DNA from 4 places in the Bradyrhizobium sp. RT6a genome. Region 1 is predicted to be linked to each of the others. Evidence: predicted binding sites of a transcription regulator. Region 1 holds the regulator's gene; each other region holds the start of a gene.

What was found. The regulator PhoB, encoded in region 1, activates phosphate uptake and scavenging genes when phosphate is short. The targets are predictions, from matches to a motif close to TGTCATNNANCTGTCAT.
Region 2: ugpB (sn-glycerol-3-phosphate ABC transporter substrate-binding protein UgpB) is a predicted target of PhoB. The motif match lies at 2,272-2,288, and genes of this name have one in related genera.
Region 3: ABIC03_RS18060 (YdcH family protein) is a predicted target of PhoB. The motif match lies at 1,873-1,889, and genes of this name have one in related genera.
Region 4: ABIC03_RS34165 (DUF2794 domain-containing protein) is a predicted target of PhoB. The motif match lies at 2,156-2,172, and genes of this name have one in related genera.

What each region holds. Positions count from the first base shown of each region.
Region 1 covers NZ_JBEPQC010000008.1:183,784-187,991, reverse strand. The annotation lists gene ABIC03_RS31750 (aspartate aminotransferase family protein) at 1-988, opposite strand, end outside; gene ABIC03_RS31745 (GcrA family cell cycle regulator) at 1,441-1,953, shown strand; gene phoB (phosphate regulon transcriptional regulator PhoB) at 2,191-2,898, opposite strand; gene phoU (phosphate signaling complex protein PhoU) at 2,921-3,637, opposite strand; gene pstB (phosphate ABC transporter ATP-binding protein PstB) at 3,648-4,208, opposite strand, start outside.
Region 2 covers NZ_JBEPQC010000009.1:107,618-111,825, reverse strand. The annotation lists gene ABIC03_RS33015 (MarR family winged helix-turn-helix transcriptional regulator) at 1-137, opposite strand, end outside; gene ABIC03_RS33010 (organic hydroperoxide resistance protein) at 290-715, shown strand; gene ABIC03_RS33005 (CaiB/BaiF CoA transferase family protein) at 905-2,122, shown strand; gene ugpB (sn-glycerol-3-phosphate ABC transporter substrate-binding protein UgpB) at 2,341-3,657, shown strand; gene ugpA (sn-glycerol-3-phosphate ABC transporter permease UgpA) at 3,705-4,208, shown strand, end outside.
Region 3 covers NZ_JBEPQC010000003.1:23,032-27,239, reverse strand. The annotation lists gene ABIC03_RS18070 (EAL domain-containing protein) at 1-134, opposite strand, end outside; gene ABIC03_RS18065 (NAD(P)/FAD-dependent oxidoreductase) at 337-1,440, shown strand; gene ABIC03_RS18060 (YdcH family protein) at 1,609-1,788, opposite strand; gene ABIC03_RS18055 (YdcH family protein) at 2,116-2,322, shown strand; gene ABIC03_RS18050 (hypothetical protein) at 2,439-2,657, shown strand; gene ABIC03_RS18045 (hypothetical protein) at 2,681-2,932, shown strand; gene ABIC03_RS18040 (GGDEF domain-containing protein) at 2,933-3,694, opposite strand; gene purE (5-(carboxyamino)imidazole ribonucleotide mutase) at 3,836-4,208, shown strand, end outside.
Region 4 covers NZ_JBEPQC010000010.1:62,497-66,704, forward strand. The annotation lists gene ABIC03_RS34155 (Bax inhibitor-1/YccA family protein) at 62-853, shown strand; gene ABIC03_RS34160 (GNAT family N-acetyltransferase) at 1,078-1,608, shown strand; gene ABIC03_RS34165 (DUF2794 domain-containing protein) at 1,724-2,092, opposite strand; gene ABIC03_RS34170 (DUF1223 domain-containing protein) at 2,652-3,428, opposite strand; gene acnA (aconitate hydratase AcnA) at 3,663-4,208, opposite strand, start outside.

The DNA of each region.
Region 1 (4,208 bases):
CGCGCACTTCGCTGACGACATCGCCATGACGGTCGATCACGGAGGCGAGCTTCTGCTTGAGCAGCAGCGACATCCTCTGCACGTGGTCGAAGAAGCCGGGCTTGAGCATGACGTCGAGCACGGCGTTTGCCGCCGCGATCGCGAGCGGATTGCCGCCGAAGGTCGAGCCGTGGGAGCCGGGCCCCATGCCGGCAGCCGCGTCCGCAGTCGCGAGCACCGCGCCGATGGGGAAGCCGCCGCCGAGCGCCTTCGCCAGCGACATCACGTCGGGGGTAACGCCGGTGCGGCGATGCGCGAACAGATCGCCGGTGCGGCCCATGCCGGTCTGCACCTCGTCGAAGGCGAGCAGCAGGCCCTTGTCGTCGCAGAGCTGGCGCAACGCCCTGAGGAAGGCGGGCGTTGCCGAACGCACGCCGCCCTCGCCCTGGATCGGCTCGATCAGGATGCCGGCGGTGTGCGGACCGATCGCCTTTTTCACAGCCTCGATATCGCCATGCGCAACCTGGTCGAAGCCCTCCATCGGCGGACCGAAACCTTCGAGGTATTTGGCCGATCCCGTCGCCGCCAGCGTCGCCAGCGTGCGGCCGTGGAAGGCGCCTTCGAAGGTGATGATGCGATAGCGCTCCGGATGCCCGTTGGAGAAGTGATGATGGCGGACCAGCTTGATCACACCTTCCAGCGCCTCGGCGCCGGAATTGCAGAAGAACACGAAGTCCGCAAAACTTTCATTGCACAGGCGCGCGGCGAGCTTTTCACCGTCCGGGCTCTGGAACAGGTTCGACATGTGCCAGAGCTTCGTGGCCTGCTCCTGCAACGCCGCGACCAGCGCCGGATGGGCATGGCCAAGCGCATTCACCGCCACCCCGGAGGTGAAATCGAGATAGCGCTCGCCATTGGTCGCGATCAGCCAGCAGCCATCGCCACGCTCGAAACCGAGGTCGGACCTGGCGAAAACGGGGAGCAAATGCGGCGCGACGCTGTTAGTCATGACGATCACTTGAATGTTGCGGACGGTGTGCGTGCATTGCGCAACGCACCATCGACCGGCCCGGAAAACGAAACGTGCCGCCTCTTGAGGGCGGCACACACGACTATCTTAGGCCCGGTGAAACCGGTGTCAATGCCGCCCGGAAAGCCTCGCGAAACGCTGATCCGTAGTCTTGCGGTGCCGATTTTGCGGGATTTCACCACGGAACATGTGGAAGCGAGTCGGCGGACTCTTGCGCGGGAGTCACGCCATATTGTAGCGTTTGGATTGTCAGATACGACATCTCGTGCAGTGGTTCTGATCTTTAAGTCCTTATGTACCGGCGTAAACGTTCGGGCGTTCTAGTCACGCCCGGCGAGCCTTAAGGGATTCTGGCGGCACGGGTTTTTGAAGGCTTAGGCATTCGCTGCGAGGCCCCAGGATGGCTGGCGCGCAGCGAGGGAAAGGGTGCAATGACGGTTTTGACCTGGTCCGATGATCGCGTCGAGCAGCTGAAAAAGCTCTGGGAGGCCGGACTTTCGGCCAGCCAGATCGCGGCGGAGCTCGGCAATGTGACCCGCAATGCCGTGATCGGCAAAGTGCACAGGCTCGGCCTTTCGGGCCGCGCCAAGAGCCCATCATCGGCAGCGCCCCGGCCGCGCAAGGCGCGCCCCGCGCAGCACATGATGCGGGTGAGCCGCCCGATCTCGCGCGGCAACACCGCGCTGGCGCAGGCCTTCGAGGTCGAGGCTGAGCCCGATCCGGTCACCTACGACAACGTGGTGCCGATGAGCCAGCGGCTGTCGCTGCTGGAATTGAACGAGGCGACCTGCCACTGGCCGGTCGGCGACCCCTCGAGCCCGGACTTCTTCTTCTGCGGTGGCCGGGCGCTGTCCGGCCTGCCCTATTGCGCCCAGCACTCGCGCGTCGCGTATCAGCCCGCGTCGGATCGGCGCCGCGCACCGGTGAAGCCGGGTCCGCGGTAAGTCAGTTTCGATTTCAGGATCGAGCCGTGACGCGATGACGGCTCAAAAATAATGAATGTCGTCCCCGCGAAGGCCGGGACCCATACTCCGAGCACGTAGTTGTTGTGCGAAAGGGTAACTCCGAGTCTTCGCCAAACCGCGCCCTGTGGTTATGGATCCCGGCCTTCGCCGGGACGACATCGGAGATTGTGGCGGCAGCGCGCTAGATCACCTGCCAACATCACACCACAAACTCTCCTACACCTGCTCCGCCTTGGCAAACCGATCATCCAGCGCGTAACCGGCGCCGCGGACGGTTCGGATCGGGTCCTGCTCGCGGCCGAGATTGAGCAGCTTGCGCAGGCGGCCGATATGCACGTCGACCGTACGCTCGTCGATATAGATGTCGCGGCCCCAGACGCTGTCGAGCAGTTGCTCGCGCGAGAACACCCGACCCGGATGCTCCAGGAAGAACTCCAGCAGGCGATATTCGGTCGGACCGAGATCGATCGGCCGGCCCGAGCGCGCGACGCGGCGCTTGTCGCGGTCGAGCTCGATGTCGCCAAAAGCAAGGACGGTGGCGAGCCGCTCGGGACTCGCGCGCCGCAGCAGGCCCTTCACGCGCGCGAGCAGCTCCGGCACCGAGAACGGCTTGACGATGTAATCGTCGGCGCCGGTCGCAAGACCCCGCACCCGCTCGCTCTCCTCGCCACGCGCGGTGAGCATGATGATCGGAAGCTGCTTGGTCTCGGGACGGGTGCGAAGCCGCCGGCACAATTCGATGCCTGACAGGCCCGGCAGCATCCAGTCGAGCACGATCAGATCGGGGATGTGCTCCTTGAGGCGGGTGTCGGCGTCGTCGCCGCGCATCACCGTCTCGACGTCATAGCCATCGCCTTCGAGGTTGTAGCGGAGAAGCTCGGTCAGAGCTTCCTCGTCCTCAACCACCATAATGCGTGCGCCCATCGGGTCGTCGCTCCTTAAGTCTTCAGGTGTTCGGTACCGTGTTGGCGAAGGTCGTCATGTCGCCCTTCGGCCGCTTGTCGGTGATCGCCTGGCCCTCGATCATGTAGAACACGGTCTCGGCGATGTTGGTGGCGTGGTCGCCGATCCGCTCGATGTTCTTGGCGCAGAACATCAGGTGAATACAGAACGAGATGTTGCGCGGATCCTCCATCATGTAGGTGAGGAGCTCGCGGAACAGCGAGGTGCAGATGGCGTCGACCTCCTCGTCGCCCTTCCACACCGCCATCGCCGCCGGCAGATCATGCGCGGCATAGGCGTCCAGCACCGACTTGACCTGCTGCTGCACGAGGTCGGTCATGTGCTCGAGGCCGCGGAACAGCTTGAGCGGATGGAAGTCCGTCTCCAGCGCCGCGACGCGCTTGCCCATGTTCTTGGCGAGGTCGCCGATGCGCTCGAGATCGGTCGCGACGCGCATGGCGCCGACGATCTCGCGCAAATCGACCGCCATCGGCTGACGGCGGGCGATAGTGAGCACCGCACGCTCCTCGATGCGCTTCTGCAGCGCGTCGAGCTCGGTGTCGATGGCGACGACGCGCTGGCCGAGCGGGACGTCGCGGCGGATCAGCGCGTCGACGGACTCGACGATCATGCGCTCGGCGATGCCACCCATCTCGGCGACCAGGCGGGTGAGTTCCTGGAGGTCGGTATCGAAGGCCTTTGCGGTATGTTCAGAACCCATGTCGCGTCTCCTAGCCGAACCGGCCGGTGATGTAATCCTGCGTGCGCCGGTCGGTCGGCGACGTGAATATCTTGCTGGTGTCGTCGAACTCGATCAGCTCGCCGAGATACATGAAGGCGGTCTTGTCGGAGACGCGCGCCGCCTGCTGCATGTTGTGAGTGACGATCGCGATCGTGTAATCCTCGGACAGCTCCTGGATCAGCTCCTCGACCTTGGCGGTCGAGATCGGGTCGAGCGCCGAACAGGGCTCGTCGAACAGGATCACCTCGGGCCGCACCGCGACGGTGCGGGCGATGCAGAGGCGCTGTTGCTGGCCGCCGGAGAGCGACAGGCCGGAGGCGTTGAGCTTGTCCTTAACCTCGTTCCACAGCGCGCCGCCGCGGAGCGCCTTTTCGACGCGGCCGTCCATCTCGGACTTCGAGATCTTCTCATAGAGACGGATGCCGAACGCGATGTTCTCGTAGATCGTCATCGGGAACGGCGTCGGCTTCTGGAACACCATGCCGACGCGGGCGCGCAGCAAATTGAGGTCCAGCTTGCCGTCAAGGATGTTGGTCTGATCGAGCATGAG
Region 2 (4,208 bases), on a different contig from region 1:
TGCGGATAGGTCAGGCCGAGCCGGTCCAGCAGCGGCTTGTAGACGCGGTTGAAGGCATGCGCGGCCGAATAGACCGCGAAGCAGATCTGGTTGTCGAGGCGCAGCGGCGCGTCCGCTGCTGAATGTTTCCGGGGCATCGAGAATCTCACAGGACCAGCTCCATTCTGGGGCCGGCCGGCGCCACATTCAATTGCGAACAATTAAATGTGAGACGCCATAATTTCAATTGTGCGCAATCTAATTGTTTGCGATAAGGATCGCGCCCCACCCGAAACACAGGGAGACCAAAATGTCAGTGAACGTCCTCTACAAGACCAGCGCAAAGGCCACCGGCGGCCGCGACGGCCATGCTGCGACCCTCGACGGCGCGCTCGACGTCAAGCTCACCACGCCGAAGGAGCTCGGCGGCGGAGGCGGCGCCGGCAACAATCCCGAGCAGCTGTTTGCGGCGGGCTATGCCGCTTGCTTCATCGGCGCGATGAAGTTCGTATCCTCGCAGGGCGGCCCCAAGGTTCCGGCCGACGCCTCCGTGACCTCCACCGTCGGTATCGGCCCGCGCGCCGAGGGCGGCTTCGGTCTCGACATCGATCTTGCCGTCTCGCTGCCGGGCCTCGCCCGTGCGGAAGCCGAGGCGCTGGTCGAGAAGGCGCACCAGGTGTGCCCGTATTCCAACGCGACGCGCGGCAATGTCGACGTTCGTCTGACGGTCGTCTGATCGGTTCGGTGAAGCGGCTGGCCCGGCATTCCCCCGGGTCGGCCGCTTCCCTTGATTTGCCAAGCCTTGATTTGCCATGCCGCGGGATTGCGGCAACCGGCCTGCATAACGCCCTACGCGGGAGGCCATTGCCGGCTCGGACGAACCTCGTTAGGCCTGTGATCACATCGACACAGGGGACGCGAAGGCATGACTGAAGCCGCCAGTTCTGGAGCTGCCACGGGCGCAATGAGCGGCCTGCGCGTCATCGATCTCACGCGCGTGCTCGGCGGTCCCTATTGCACCCAGATCCTCGCCGACCATGGCGCCGACGTGATCAAGGTCGAGCCGCCCGCAGGCGACGAGGTGCGCGACTGGGGCCCTCCCTTCCACGAGGAAGACGCGGCCTATTTCATCGGCATCAACCGCAACAAGCGCTCGATCGGCCTCGACCTCGCCTCCGAGGGCGGCCGGACCGTGCTGCTCAAGATGCTGGAGAGCGCCGACGTCCTGATCGAGAACTTCAAGCCGGGCACGCTGGAGAAATGGGGCATCGGCAACGAGGTGTTGCGCGAAAAATTCCCGCGCCTCGTGCATTGCCGGATCTGCGGCTTCGGCGCCGACGGCCCGCGCGGCGGCAATCCCGGCTATGACGCCATCATCCAGGCCATGACCGGCATGATCGCGGCGACCGGCTCGCCCGAGAGCGGACCGATGCGGATCGGCGTGCCGCTGGTCGATATCGGCACCGGCCTCTATGCGGCGATCGGCATCTTGATGGCGCTGGCGGAGCGGCAGCGCTCGGGCCAGGGCCAGTTCCTGGAAACCACGCTGTACGAGACCGGTCTCGCCATCATGCATCCGCACACCGCGAATTATTTCATGCATGGCAAGCCGCCGTCGCTCACCGGCAACGAGCATCCCAACCTCGTGCCCTATGCGATCTTCCCGACCAAGACCGACAACATCTTCATCGGCGTCGGCAATGACGGCACCTTCCGCAAGCTCGCCAAGGAGATCGGCAAGCCCGAGCTCGGCACCGATCCGCGCTTTGCGCGCAACAAGGATCGCATCGCCAATCGCGAAGCGCTGCGGGCCGAGCTCGCCGCCGTGTTCAGCCAGCACGAGGCCGAGCCGCTGTGCAATCGCCTGCTCGCCGCGGGCCTGCCCGCAGGGCCCGTGCAGAAGATCGACCAGGCGTTGACCAACCCGCACACGATCGCGCGCGGCGATATTATCGAGAAGGATTGGTACAAGGGCGTGGCGTCGCCGATCCGGCTCGACCGCAGCAAGCCGAGCCTGCGTCGCCTGCCGCCGAAATTCAGCCAGCACGCCGCCGAGGTGCTGGGCGAGTTCGGCTATTCGACGTCCGAGATCGACGCGATGGTCGAGCAGGGCACGGTCTGCGGACCCGAGCGCAAGCGCTAGGGCCCTCGCCTTCCACATCCGACGGCAATGCCGCACTGCGGCGCGGGCGCTCTGTGCACCGCGAACGGAGGACGCTGCGCGCGCGGCATTCGCCTATTTGACGGCTTCCCTTTTGCCGCGCTTGCCGCTTTCGTTTCGGCCGCTTACACAGTCATGTGAACGTCATATGGCGCTGCTAGCGCAAGCGATCTTTTTGACGGCCAAGGGAGGTTTACTTGATGGCTCTTCGACACTTTGGAGCGGCTGCCGCTATTGCACTCACGGTTGGACTCTCGGCCTCGCCGGCCTTGGCCGCGACCGAAATCCAGTGGTGGCACGCGATGACCGGCGCCAACAACGACGTCATCGTCAAGCTCGCCACCGACTTCAACGCGTCGCAGAGCGACTACAAGGTGATCCCGACCTACAAGGGCAACTATCCCGATACGATGAACGCCGGCATCGCAGCGTTCCGCGCCGGCAACGCCCCGCACATCATGCAGGTGTTCGAAGTCGGCACCGCGACCATGATGGCCGCGACGGGCGCCGTGAAGCCGGTCTACAAGCTGATGGCCGACGCCGGCGAGAAGTTCGACCCCAAGATCTACCTGCCCGCCATCACCGGCTACTATTCGACCTCGAAGGGCGAGATGCTGTCCTTCCCCTTCAACTCGTCCTCGACCGTGATGTGGGTGAACCTCGACGAGCTGAAGAAGGCGAACGTCGAGATCCCGAAGACCTGGCCCGAAACGTTCGAGGCCGCCAAGAAGCTGAAGGCTGCCGGTCATGACACCTGCGGCTTCTCGGGCTCCTGGATCACCTGGGTCAATCTCGAGCAGCTCTCCGCCTGGCACAACGTGCCGCTCGCCAGCAAGGCCAATGGCCTCGACGGCTTCGACACCGTGCTCGAGTTCAACGGACCGCTTCAGGTCAAGCATCTCGAAACCCTGGTCGAGCTGCAGAAGACCAAGACGTATGATTACGCCGGCCGCACCAACACCGGCGAGGGTCGCTTCACCTCCGGCGAGTGCCCGATCTACCTGACCTCGTCGGCGTTCTTCGGTAACGTCAAGGCGCAGGCCAAGTTCGCCTTCACCGCCGTGCCGATGCCGTATTATCCGGACGTCAAGGGCGCACCGCAGAACTCGATCATCGGCGGCGCTTCGCTGTGGGTGATGGGCGGCAAGTCGGCCGAGGAATACAAGGGCGTCGCGAAGTTCCTGACCTTCCTCTCGGACACCGATCGCCAGGTCTATATCCACAAGGCCTCGGGCTATCTGCCGATCACCAAGGCTGCTTATGAGAAGGCCAAGGCCGAGGGCTTCTACAAGGATCAGCCCTATCTCGAAACCCCGCTGCTCGAGCTGACCAACAAGGAGCCGACCGAGAATTCGCGCGGTCTGCGCCTCGGCAACATGGTTCAGCTGCGTGACGTCTGGTCGGAAGAGATCGAGCAGGCGCTGGCCGGCAAGAAGACCGCCAAGCAGGCGCTGGATGCCGCCGTCGAGCGCGGCAACACGATGCTGCGGCAGTTCGAAAAGACCGCCGTCAAGTGAGGCAATGAGCGGCAGGCCGCGACCCGGCCTGCCGCTCTGCTGGCATCATGCAAAAGCAAGCCATTTTCCAGTCAAGGCTGTTGCCGTACGCGCTGGTTGCGCCGCAGCTCGCGATCGTCCTGATTTTCTTCTATTGGCCGGCCCTGCAGGCGGTGATCCAGTCCTTCCTGCTCCAGGATGCGTTTGGGCTGTCGACCACCTTTGTCTGGTTCGAGAATTACATCGACCTGTTCAAGGACGCGGCCTATTTCGAGGCGATCGTCCGAACGTTCTTCTTCTCGTTCGCCATCGCCGTCTCGTCGCTGTCCTTCGCGCTGCTGCTCGCCGTGATGGCGGACAAGCCGCTGCGTGGCTCGATGCTCTATCGCACGCTGCTAATCTGGCCCTATGCGGTGGCGCCGCCCGTGGTCGGCGTGCTCTGGATCTTCATGCTGCATCCCTCGCTCGGCGTGCTTTCGCGCTATCTACGCAACATGGGCATCGACTGGAATCCGCTGCTCGATGGCGACCAGGCCGCGGCGTTGATCATCCTCGCCGCCGCCTGGAAACAG
Region 3 (4,208 bases), on a different contig from region 1:
CCGAGATAGCTCGGAGGAGTGAAGCTGTCGGAGAGGGCAAAGGCGCGCGCAGGCGCCACCGCTGCGACCAGGCACACGACGGCCTGCACCGCAATCGGAAGCGCGCTGCCCGCGTGCCAGTTCTTCTCAGCCATCAGCCACCCGCGATTTCAACGTCGGATTGTCTGGCCTCGCGGGTTTGGATCGGGTAAACGCCTGTACGCGCAACGGAAAAATGTGGCATAAAATACGGCAATTGCCCTGACATGATAAATGCTTCCTTAACGGAAAACGCCCCCGCGCCGCCGTCCCCAGGCGTGAGGCCATCGTCGCTTCGAACGGACGTCCTGCACAACCATGGATAGGGTCGACTGCGTCGTCATCGGAGCCGGCGTGATCGGGCTCGCGGTGGCTCGAAAGCTGGCGCAGGCCGGGCGCGAGGTGATCGTGCTCGAGGAAGCCGAGGCCATCGGCACCATCACCTCCTCGCGCAACAGCGAGGTGATTCATGCCGGCATCTACTACCGCGCCGGAAGCTGGATGGCGCGCATGTGCGTCGACGGCAAGCACGCGCTCTACCGTTACTGTTCCGAGCGCGGCATCCCGCACAGGAATTGCGGCAAGCTGATCGTCGCGACCAATCCGAAAGAGACCGAGAAGCTGCAATCGATCAAGGCGCATGCCGAGGCCAACGGCGTGCTCGACATGCAGCTGCTCATGGGCGATGCGGCATCTGCGCTGGAGCCGGCGCTCGCCTGCGACGCCGCGCTGCTGTCGCCGTCGACCGGCATCATCGACAGCCACGCCTACATGCTCTCGCTGCGCGGCGAAGCCGAGGACGCGGGCGCGGCCTTCGCGTTTCACACCCCGCTGATCCGTGCCAAGGCAACCGCCGGCGTGATCGAGATCGAGGCGGGCGGCGAAGCGCCGATGACGCTGCAATGCAGCCTCCTCGTCAACGCCGCCGGGCTCTCGGCGACCGCGGTGGCGCGCAACATCGAGGGCATGCCGCTGGAACGGATTCCAACGGCCTACCTCGCCAAGGGAAACTACTTCAGCTGCAATGCCAGGGCACCGTTCTCGCGCCTGATCTATCCGGTGCCAGAACCCGGTGGTCTAGGGGTGCATCTGACGCTGGACATGGCAGGGCAGGCACGTTTCGGCCCCGACGTCGAGTGGATCGAAACGATCGACTATGAGGTCGACCCGTCGCGCGCCGAACGCTTCTACCCGGCCATCCGCAAATACTGGCCGATGCTGCCTGACGGCGCGCTCATGCCGAGCTATTCGGGTATCCGCCCGAAGATCGTGCCGCCAGCGGTGGCCACGCAGGATTTCTTGATGCAAGGTCCGGGCGATCACGGCGTCGAAGGCCTGATCAATCTGTTCGGCATCGAGTCGCCGGGATTGACGTCATCGCTCGCGATCGCGGATCACGTCGCCGAGCTCGCAAACATCTAGTGTTCTAAAGCGAAGTGGATTCCGGTTGCGCGTGAAGAACCGCGCCCAGACACGAATCTAGAGCCGCGCAAATCCTTGCACGATGCGCACCTCGCAGCAGGGATGAGCGCAAAGGCTCCCATCCCTGCCAGAAAGGGTACGTTCAACTCTACGCTGTTGCAGGGGTTACTAGTGGAGCGTGTCGCCGTGCCTGAGACGCTCGATCTGGTCCTTGACCATCAACTTCCGGCGCTTCAACTCAACAATTTGCAGGTCGTCTGTTGAAAGGTGCACGAGAGCTTCGTGCAATTCGTTTTCGAGAGTTTTATGCTTCCGTTCCAATTCAACCAGATGTGCCTGAATTGTCATTCGAAACCTCCTCGGTAGGGGGGAACCTTGGATTCGACCGGACAACGAAGTGTACATCACCGATTCGTTCTGTCGATGGGTATCCGTCGTCGCACTGTCATTTTTGAAAATTCATATGTAACGAAGCGTGAGTAAGGGAACCACGCGGGATAAATCCGTGATATCAATGCGCTTGCGCAACGCCGGAGCGACCGCAGAAATATCTCGCGGGAGATCGACGCGGGACAGCCCGAGATCGCTTGCGATCACGGCGCGCAAGGACGATAGTTTCCACAGGGCATCCACAGCCTTAATCTCACGCCTATCGGTTTTTCGGCCACCGCAGACATGACCAATGAAGATGCGCGCGAACTCGAATCCGAGCTCGCCCGGTTGCACCAGGAACACCGAGATCTCGATGCGGCGATCGATGCACTGCATCAATCGCCCGCCCCCGACCTGTTGCGGTTACAGCGGTTGAAGAAACGCAAGCTGTTGTTGCGTGACCGTATCGCGTTCATCGAAGACCAGATCACGCCCGACATCATCGCCTGATCCACAGGTAGAGCTTTAGGTCGGCCCCGCCGCACCTGAATCCGCTTGACTCGAAAGGAACAAAATAAGAACATTTGAGCACCAACGCCCCGGAAAACCGTCCAAGGAAAACGCAGATGTCGGCAACCATGCTTCTCGACAACAGCCATTATGAACAGGCCTGCGATCAGGCGATCGCGATGTGCGACGGCAATCTGCGCAGCACCATCAAGGCGCTGATCATGGCCAATGAATATCTGGAGGCCGAGCTGGAGGAATTGCAGGCGGCGATTTCCGCCGGCTGCATTCCGGAGACCTCGCGCAGCAAGATGCGGAGCAAGAGCAGCGCCGCCTGAGCTGTCAACTATCGGAGCCGACCATGTCCGATGTCACCTACTACGTTGCATTACCCTTCCTCACCGACGAGGACGGATCGCCGGTCGCCGGTGCGGCCGAGGAATGCCAGAGCGTGGCGGCCGCGTTACGGCGCGCCGAGATTATGTCGCACGGCGTCGGCCACACCGGTGCGGTCGCGTTCAGCCGCAGCGGCGATCCCATGACCGGCGAATTCGGTGACGCCAAACTGCTCCGCAGCTTCGGCAACGTACCGAAAGACCTCGGCACGCTGTAATTAGCTGCTGACGAGCCTGATGCGCGGCTCGTGCCGCCGATGGGCCTTGCGCACATACATGGCAGCATCGGCCTCCTCCAGGGCGCGCGCGGCGTCGGACTGCACTCCGAGCAGGGCGACCCCGGCGGAGGCGCCCGCGCTCACGTGCTGGCCGCGAAAGACAAAGGACAATTCGTCGATGGCCTGCTCGAAGCCCGCGGCCTTCGCCTTGGCATCGGTCTCGCTGAGGTTCCAGAGCAGCAGCGCGAACTCGTCGCCGCCGAGCCGGCCGACCACATCCGAGGCGCGGATCTGCCGCGTCAGCGTGGTGGCAATCGCCTTCAGCACCTCGTCGCCAGCCGCATGGCCGAAGGAATCGTTGATCGGCTTCAGCCGATCAACGTCGAGCACGATAAGGGCGCCGCTGGCGCGGTAGCGCTTCATGTAGGCGACGGCGCGTGCGAGCTCGCGTTCGAAGCCGCGCCGGTTCGGAATTTCGAGCAGGAAGTCGGTGTCGGCGGCCGCCTCCAGCTCCGCGACCCGCCGCAGCGCCCCCTTGAGCTTGCTCCGGAGGTCGCGGATGGTCGCGTTGATGGCCGGCTTGGCGCCGTCACTGGCAGACGCTTCGCGCCGCGGCGGCCTGCTCGGACGCCGCGCTGGACTCTTGGCAGGACTCTTGGCCGGACTCTTGCCCTGACGCTTGGGAGCAACTTTGGAGCGACGGGCGCTGATTTTCGGGCCCTTTTTGGCCTTCGCAGCGCTCGCCCTTTTCGGTTTCTTCATGGGCATCCTGCTCAATGAAGGCTTGCGGGGATTCACCAAGACAGGATAGTGCATTCCCTTCTCCTTGCCACCGCCTTGCGAGCCACCGGCCGGAACCGCTAATCTGGCCTATCTTCCTGTTTTTCGAGCACAATTGACGTCATGACCGCGCCAATCGCCATCATCATGGGAAGCCAGTCGGACTGGGACACGATGCGGCATACCGCCGACACGCTTGCAGCGTTCGGCGTTGTCACCGACACCCGCATCGTTTCGGCACACCGCACCCCCGACCGGCTGTTTGCGTTCGCCAAGGGCGCCAAGGCGGCTGGTTACAAGGTCATCATCGCCGGCGCGGGTGGCGCAGCCCATCTGCCCGGCATGGCGGCTGCGCTGACGGAACTGCCCGTGTTCGGCGTTCCCATCGAATCCAGGACGCTCAAGGGCATCGATTCGCTCTATTCGATCGTCCAAATGCCCGCAGGCATCCCGGTCGGCACCCTCGCCATCGGCAAGGCCGGCGCCATCAATGCGG
Region 4 (4,208 bases), on a different contig from region 1:
TGACGAACCGGCGGCATGGCGACCCTCATGCCGGACCGGACCAACCAACGGGAATTCGACCATGTCGGACCTAGACCGCAATTACGCTTCTCCTTTCGGCAGGGCCGCCGGGCGTGTTGACGCCGCGACGGTCGATGCCGGCCTGCGCGCTTACATGCTGCGCATCTACAACTACATGAGCATCGGCCTGGCCATCACCGGCCTTGCCGCGCTCGGCGTCTACATGGCCGCCGTGACTGACGTTCCGACCCCGGAAGCCGTCCGCGTCGGCAAGCTGTTCCTGACGCCGTTCGGCTACGCGATGTTCGTCAGCCCCCTGAAGTGGCTGTTCATGCTCGCGCCGCTCGCCATGGTGTTCGTGATCTCGGCAGGCATCAACCGTCTCGCTCCCTCGACCGCCCAGATCCTGTTCTGGGTGTTCGCGGCGCTGATGGGCATCTCGCTGTCCTCGATCTTCCTGGTGTTCACACACACCTCGATCGTGCGGGTGTTCTTCATCACCGCGGCGACCTTCGGCGCGCTCAGCCTCTACGGTTACACCACCAAGCGTGACATGAGCGGAATGGGTTCGTTCCTGTTCATGGGCCTGATCGGCACCGTCATCGCCAGCCTGGTGAACCTGTTCCTGGCGAGCTCGGTGCTGCAGTTCGTGGTGTCGGTGGTCGGCGTGCTGGTGTTCGCGGGCCTCACCGCCTGGGATACCCAGCGGCTGAAGAACGACTACATCTACGGCTACGCCTCGGCCGGGGGTGACATCGCAGAGCGTGCGGCCATCACCGGCGCGCTGTCGCTGTACCTGAACTTCATCAACCTGTTCACGCTGCTCCTGCAGCTCCTCGGCCAGCGCGACTAAGCGCCAGCCCAGAGCGAACGACACCAGCCCCGGCCGAAAGGCCGGGGTTTTTGTTTGGCCGTGATGTTCCCTCAACCACCGTCATTGCGAGGAGCTCTTGCGACGAAGCAATCCAGAGTCCCTCCACGGACGCATTTCTGAATTGCTTCGCTTCGCTCGCAATGACGACGTGGGAAGGCCGTTCGCCTCTTCCAGCCGTCCCGGGAAGGCTCTAATCTTGGCCCATGTCCGCACCCGATATCAGGCCTACTCTTGAGGCCGACCTTCCCGCCATCACCGCCATCTACCAGCAGGCTGTTCGCGAGGGCACCGCGACGTTCGAGCTGGAGCCGCCCGACCTCGCCGAGATGACGCGCCGCTACCGCACGCTGATCGACGGCGGCTATCCCTATTTCGTCGCCATCCTCGACGGGCGCGTCGCCGGTTACGCCTATGCCGGCGCCTACCGGCCGCGGCCGGCCTACCGCTTCACGGTCGAGAACTCGATCTATCTCGATCCAGCATTCCACCGCCGCGGCATCGGGGCGCTCCTGCTGGAGCGGCTGATCGTCGAATGCGAGGCGCGCGGCTTCCGCCAGATGATCGCGGTGATCGGCGATTCCGCCAATGCGGGTTCGATCGGCGTGCACACCAGGGCCGGCTTCAAGATGATCGGCACGCATCCCAGCGTCGGGCTGAAATTCGGCCGCTGGCTCGACACGGTGATGATGCAGCGGGATCTTGGTGAGGGCGCGGGTACGGTGCCGGGGAAGTAGGGGCTACCGTTATTCCGGGGCGCGCGCAGCGCGACCCGGAATCCAGAAGTTGTGGGCGAACAATATCAAGATTCCGGGTTCGCGACTTCGTCGCGCCCCGGAATGACGGGGGTGCTCACACCACCGCCAACTTGCGATCGATCACCAGGAGCACGCGCTCCAGCTCGTGGCCGCGGCGCAGGATCAGACCCGTCGCCGAGATCACGCTGTACATGCCCTGCTTGCGCGCGAGGCGCGGATCCTTTTCGATACGATAGATCGGCACTTCCGAGGCGCGGCGAAAGACCGAGAACACGGCGCGATCCCTGAGGAAGTCGATGGCGTAGTCGCGCCACTCGCCGTCCGCGACCATCCGGCCGTAGAGATTGAGAATACGGTGCAGCTCGAGCCGGTTGAACGTCACGCGGCTCAGCTGCGCATTTGAAGCGGCGGGGCGCGCCGCCGCGCGCTGTTCGCTCGGATCGGCATCCTCCGACAGACTCATAGGCCGCCTCCTGTCGCATCAGCATGACCGCGTCCGCGAAGACCGTCCCCGGAACCGCGGATCATGACAGTTGCATGATCGCGCCAACTGTTCCCCACTGCAAGGCCCCTCGAATCAGAAGCAATCCGCCCACACGCACCGGTGGAACTCTATCGCGGCAAACCGTCACGGGATCGTTAGCAGGAATCATAGTGTCGCCGCTTTTCCGCCAAGCGACTGCCGCCCTGCATTGCGAAAAGAAGGATGTGCGTTGACCCGGTCCTTTCGGTTCCGGATTCCTCAGCCCCCAGCCCCCCGGGGCCGTCAGGATCGGGTCTGTTCGCACGACAAGGAGGGCCAACGCGAGTTGGTCCTTTTTTGTTTGGGTCGGGATGTTGCTGTCTCGACGGATATCTCACCATCTCAGTACAAACTCTCTCTCCTCATCCTCAGGAGCCGCGAAGCGGCGTCTCGAAGGATCGAGGCCGAGCTGTATCAGCGGGGACGAGACGGCGCTGACGCGCCTCCTCACCATGAGGATTGAGAGTGCGCTTGAGTCGGAAGATTCGATGTGTGCGCGTCAGTGCAGCGACGTATACGCCGCGCCCAGCATCGGGCCTGGCTTTTCCCGGCTGCCGTCCTGGACATAGACCACGGCACCGTCGACGCCGTCACGCGTGAGGTTCTCGATCGGCACCGTCCAGCTTTCCGGACGGCCGGTCCAGTCGCCGACCTTGAGCAGGTTGCGCACCACGTTGTGATAGATGACCTGCTGTCCGCGATTTTCGCCGCGGCTGATCGCGATCGGCACCGACTTCGCGATCGAGCAGATCCAGACCTCGCCGTGGGACGCCGTCGGCTCCTTGCTCGCGGCCACCGAGACGTTGATCTGCTTGCCCGCGAGCGACATTGTCACCGGCACACTCATCACGCCCGTGCCCTTGTCGGTCCTGCCGATCGCGCTTTCGATGCCGGTGCGGTCGCTGCCGACGACATGAGTGGAGCCGTTGACCACGACCTGCGGCGTGTAGACTTCGCGGTCGCCGCGCATGCGCGAATAGGCACGCTGCCGTGCAGAGAAGCGCGAATCGGCCAATGTGTCCTTCCAGCCGAGATAGTCCCAATAATCGATCGGCATGCTCAGCGCGATGATCGAGGGATCGCGGGAGAGGTCGCCGATGATCTTGTCGGCCGGCGGGCAGGAGGAGCAGCCCTGCGAGGTAAACAATTCGACAACGGCGCGGGGATCAGCCTCGGCAGGACGAATGACGGCGACGATCGCACAGAGACCAAGAGCTCCCGACCAGAGGGCGCCGGACCAGCGTGAAACCAGATGAGAAGCCGTCATTGTTGTCATGTCGAACGCCGCACACCATTGCTCGTGAGAGGGAAATCTTACCGCCGGATGGTCACCGTAGTCTTACAGGCCTCGCACATTCGTCCGCCAAAACACCGTCCAAAGCGTGAGGTTTCTCAGCAGGGCGGGGCCCATCTGAAGCCTACCGCGAACGCACGAAGGCGGCCTGTGATAGGCCGCCTTCGTGTAACCTACTACTCACTTCGCAGTGAGCCACCGTTCACAAATCCGCGCTTACGCCGCGAGCTTGCGCAGCACGTAGTGCAGGATGCCGCCGTTGCGGTAATATTCGAGCTCGTCCAGCGTATCGATGCGGCAGAGCAGCGAAACGCGCTGCAGCGAACCGTCGCCGGAGACGATCTCCGCGGTCAGCTTCTGGCGCGGCTTGAGGTCGCCGACGAGGCCGCGCAGCGTGACCTTCTCGTCGCCCTTCAGACCGAGCGACGACCAGGAGGTGCCGTCCTCGAAGGTCAGCGGCAGCACACCCATGCCGACCAGGTTGGAGCGGTGGATGCGCTCGAAGCTCTGGCAGATCACGGCGCGCACGCCGAGCAGACGCGTGCCCTTCGCGGCCCAGTCGCGCGAGGAGCCGTTGCCGTATTCGGCGCCGGCGAACACCACCAGCGGCACCTGCTCCTGCTGGTACTTCATCGCGGCGTCGTAAATCGACATCTGCTCGCCGTCGGGCCAGTGCTTGGTGAGGCCGCCTTCCGGAATATTGCCGTCGGCGCCCTTCAGCATGAAGTTCTTGATGCGGATGTTGGCGAAGGTGCCCCGCAT